Regions from separate parts of the Paenibacillus sp. UNC496MF genome, predicted to be linked through region 2. Evidence: riboswitches for the same ligand, from Rfam matches in the RefSeq annotation. Region 2 holds a riboswitch; the other holds the start of a gene.
The links. A riboswitch is a leader RNA that binds a small molecule or an ion and turns the genes downstream of it on or off. The one in region 2 is predicted to bind thiamine pyrophosphate.
Positions count from the first base shown of each region.

Region 1: it holds a riboswitch for thiamine pyrophosphate, as region 2 does, so the genes downstream of both, BMZ79_RS06545 (ABC transporter substrate-binding protein) here and BMZ79_RS18380 (ABC transporter ATP-binding protein) in region 2, are expected to answer to the same signal.

Region 1 is NZ_FORE01000005.1:369,171-371,367, forward strand. It holds gene BMZ79_RS06540 (thiamine-binding protein) at 1-28, opposite strand, end outside; gene BMZ79_RS06545 (ABC transporter substrate-binding protein) at 32-1,123, opposite strand; TPP riboswitch at 1,383-1,492, opposite strand; gene BMZ79_RS06550 (DnaD domain protein) at 1,615-2,197, opposite strand, start outside.
Region 2 is NZ_FORE01000010.1:113,073-115,269, reverse strand. It holds gene BMZ79_RS18385 (globin-coupled sensor protein) at 1-882, shown strand, start outside; TPP riboswitch at 1,037-1,141, shown strand; gene BMZ79_RS18380 (ABC transporter ATP-binding protein) at 1,239-2,009, shown strand; gene BMZ79_RS18375 (ABC transporter permease) at 1,984-2,197, shown strand, end outside.

The DNA of each region.
Region 1 (2,197 bases), on a different contig from region 2:
TTTGAATGCTCAGCAGTGCGTTAGCCATGAATCAGTTCTCCTTTTCCGGCAGGAAGTCGTTGGTGAAGGCTTTATCGGCGTCGAGCGGCTTGTCGAGCAGCTTATGGTCGTACATCCAGTCGGCGTAGTTCTTCCACACCGTCAGCTTCTGCTCGCCCCAGCGCGGCGCGTCCGCTTGGTAGCGCGGGCTGAGCCACTTCTGGCTGGCGCGGACGAGATCCGCGTTCAGCTCGGGCACGGCCTTGATCAGCACGTCCGCGGCTTCGTCCGGATGGTCGATCGCGAATCGGTAGCCTTCGGCCGCGGCCGCCATGAACGCTTCCACGGTGTCCTTGTGCCCGGCGATCATCTTCTCGTTCGTCGCCAGCACCGGCGTGTAATAATCCAGCTTGTCGCTGTAATCGGTCAGATAAACCATGTTGATCTTCTCGCCCTTCAGCTCCGCCGCGACCCCGTCCCAGCCGTAGAAAATCCAGGCGAAGTCGATGTTCTTCTTCGTCGCCGTGAAGAAATCGGCGTCGCCGATGTTGGCGATCTTGACCTTCTTGAAGTCGCCTTTGTCTTCTTCCATCAGCGATTGAATAACCGCCGGTTCCGCGGGCGAACCCCAGCCGCCGTACGTCTTGCCTTCGAACGCCTTCGGCGACGTGATGTTCTTGACCGCCGGCGACGCGAAGCCGGAGGTGTTATGCTGGATGACCGCCGCGAGCGACACGAGCGGCACGCCCTGGATCCGCGCCTGCGTGACGCCTTCCTGGTAGCTGACGCCGAAGTCGGCGGCGCCCGTCGCGATCATCGTGTCCGCGCCCGCTTCGCCGGGCTGGATGATATCGACCTTCAAGCCGTGCTGCTCGAAGAAGCCTTTGTCGCGGGCCACGTACAGCCCCGTATGATTCGTGTTCGGCGTCCAGTCGAGCACGACCTTGATTTCCTTCAGCGCGTCTCCGGCTGCGGCATTCCCGCCGTTCGCGGCCGCGTTCGTACCGCCGCTCCCCGCGCCGTTCGCGGCGTTGCCCGCGTTCCCCTCGTCGTTCTTGGCACCGCAGCCGGCCAACGCCAGCGCCGCGATCAGCACCGTCGCCAGCGCGGCCGTCCAGCCGCCCCGTCTAATTTTGTGTCCCATGTCTCGTTTCTCCCCTCGCCTGCCCTCTTGCCGGACCGCGGATAATCTGCGAATCATGCTGCCCCGAATCGTGATCTGCGCCGCTCGGACGCCCGTCGTCTGCTACCTATCGTGCCCCGAACGCCGATGCGGCATCAGGCCTCGCTTGGCGAACGCGTGCGCCGGTCGTCCACGAACGAACCAAAAAGGCATCCCCCTTCCGGAGGATGCCTCTATCAGCTGCTTACGGCTTGCCACGACGCCGTGCCACGGCGTGCGCCAAGCAATTGTACGCGGTTCCTACGCTGGCATTATCCAGATCAGGTCTAGGGTCGAGATCGTGCGGAATCTCCTCTCAGCCGGCCATGCCCAGCTCCCCATCGCTATTCGATTGGTTGCAACGAGCTTATTATAGCAGACCTTCCCGTAAAATGGCACCCCCTCCGGAAAAAAAGCCCCGCGGAGGGGACCGGGCGAGCGGAAGCCGCGTTCGCGCATGAAAAAACCGGGGGTCAAGACCCCCGGCCGTTGCGAAATTTCTGCGTATGCGCCTTCGCCTCGTCGGTATTCGTGACGCGGTTGCGGCTCCATTCGATCAAAATCCGGTCGATGTACCGGAAGTGCAGCTTGCCGGCGAACACCGCTTCCTTGAGCGCGAAACGAATCAGCTCGTCCGGATACCGGTCCTGGTCGACCCAAGCGCTGATCGTCTCGCATTCCATCGGCGACAGCGGCCGGCCGAACTCCTGCTCGAACGCCGTATACAGATCCGCCGGCTTCGTCCACTCCGCCGCGTCCTGCGCCGCCCCCGGCGTCCGTCCGGACTGCGGCTCCCGTTCGGCGCCGACCGAGCGGCGCGCTTCGTCCGCCAGCCATTCGGCGCCGCGGATCAGGAAGCCCGTCCAGTTGTACCGTTCGATGACGATGCCGCTGACGGGATCGGCCTCTTCGTCGATCGCGAGCAGCCCTTCCTTGATCAAGCGGCCAAGCTGGCCGTGCGCCGTCTTCGGCGCGATGCCGAGCCGTTCCGCCAGCTGCTCGGGCGTCGGGAAATCGACGCCCTCCGCCTGCCGGAACAGCATCAGCTGCAGCATC
Region 2 (2,197 bases):
GTCGACCGGCTGTACGAACAGGTCGCCGCCAATCCGGAGATGAAGGCGATCATCGACCGGCACAGCACGCTGGACCGGTTGAAGGAGACGCAGCGCTGGTACTTCCTGTCGCTGACGGACGGCGTCATCGACCAGGCGTTCATCGACCGCCGCATCCTCATCGGCAGCATCCACTCGCGCATCGGGCTGACGACCGACTGGTACCTCGGCACGTACATGCTGTACCTCGATGCGGCCGTGCAGCACTTCCGGCGCATCGCGCCGGATGCATGGATGACCATCGTGCTCGCGCTGTCCAAAATGTTCAACCTCGACTCCCAGCTCGTGCTCGAGGCGTACGAGCAGGACGAGAAGGCGAAGATCCAGAAGCTGTCCGACGCGCGGCGGCACACGCTGACGACGATCAGCCGCATCGTCCAGGACCTGTCGGCGATGATCGTGGAGCTCGGCGGCAGCAGCCAGTCCGTCGCGGCGTCGGCCAGCCGCACGGCGGACATCCAGGATCAGGCGAACGCGAGAGTGCGCGGGCTGCAGGCCAAGATCGGCGAAATCGACGGCATCGGCTCGCTGCTGCAGGAGATCTCCGACCAAAGCCAGCTGCTCGGCATCAACGCCGCCATCGAAGCGGCCCACGCGGCGGAGCACGGTCGGGGGTTCGGCGTCGTCGCGAACGAGATCCGCAAGCTGGCCAGCCACTCCAAGGAATCGCTCGCCGCGGTCCGGGAGAAGCTGCGGGAGATCAACGGCGTCATGGGCGACGTCATGACGGACGCCGAGCGGACCTCGCAGCTCGCGCGCGATCAGGCGGCCAGCTCGCAGGAGCTGACGTCCTTCGTGCAGATGATCGAGACGATCACGCTGGAGCTCGAGGGCATCCGCTAGCGGCGAAGGGCGAACCGGGCCGCACCGGGCGACTGGCGACGGGCGGCGGGCGCCGACGCCCGGACCCGACGGGCCGACGCCGGCCTTCGCGGAGACGGACGTTCTTTTCACGCCGCCCCGCGTTGTGCTATAGTAAGAGCAACCGAATACCCGTTTTATTCGCTAGGGGAGTCTGACGACTGAGACGCGGAGCCGAATCCGCGGACCCTTGGAACCTGATCTGGGTGATGCCAGCGTAGGGAAGTGAATGGAATTCCGAACGACGACGCGCCTGGCGTTTGTTTCGCGGACCCGCCCATTCCTTTCCGGAGGAATCGGCGGGTTTTTTCGTATGCGCCCGAAAGGAGGATGCCCGCATGAAGACCGTTTTATCGCTGCGCGAGATTTCGTTCGCCTACGGAGCATGCGGCCGGCTGTTCGCGGGCTTGTCGATGCATGTCGCGGAGGGCGAATTCGTCTCCGTCGTCGGCGCGAGCGGCTCCGGCAAGAGCACGCTCTTCAAGCTGATCGCCGGCCTGCTCGAGCCGGCCTCCGGCGACATCGCGCTGTACGGGGATCGCGCCGCCCGCCGGCTCGGAAGCGTCGGCTACATGCCGCAGCGGGACCTGCTGCTCCCGTGGCGCACCGTGATGGACAACTGCCTGCTGCCCATCGAGCTGGCGCCGCGGGGACGCGCGAAGGACGGCGCCGCCGAGGTCCGGCGGCTGCTCGCGCGCTTCGGGCTGGAAGGGAAGGAGCGCGCTTACCCCGCCGAGCTGTCCGGCGGCATGCGGCAGCGGGTCGCGCTGCTGCGCACGGTCATGACGGGGCGCCCGCTGCTGCTGCTCGACGAGCCGTTCGGCGCGCTCGACGCGATGACCAAGCGGGAGCTTCACCGCTGGCTGCTCGGACTCTGGGGCGGCCTCGACAAGAGCGTCCTGTTCATTACGCACGACCTCGAGGAGGCGCTTCTGCTGAGCGACCGCGTCTATCTGATGCCCGCGGCCGGCAGCGGGGACGGTCTGCGGGAGCTGCGCCCCGGCCTGCCGCGGCCGCGGGACGCAAGCTTCAAATACGAGCCGGGCTTCGTGAAGCTCCGGCGGGAATTGGAGCTGCTGCTGGATGAACAGACGACGACCGTTCCGTGACCCGCTGTCGGCGCTCCTCGGGCAGTACGGCCTGTTCGCGCTCCTCCTGCTCGCGCTGCTCGGCGGCTGGGAATGCGCCGTGCGGCTCGGCTGGGTGCCGTTCTTCATCCTGCCGGCCCCGACCGCGATCGCCGGCGCGCTCGGCCGGGACGCCGGCACGCTGCTCGGCCGCCATCTGGCCGCCACGG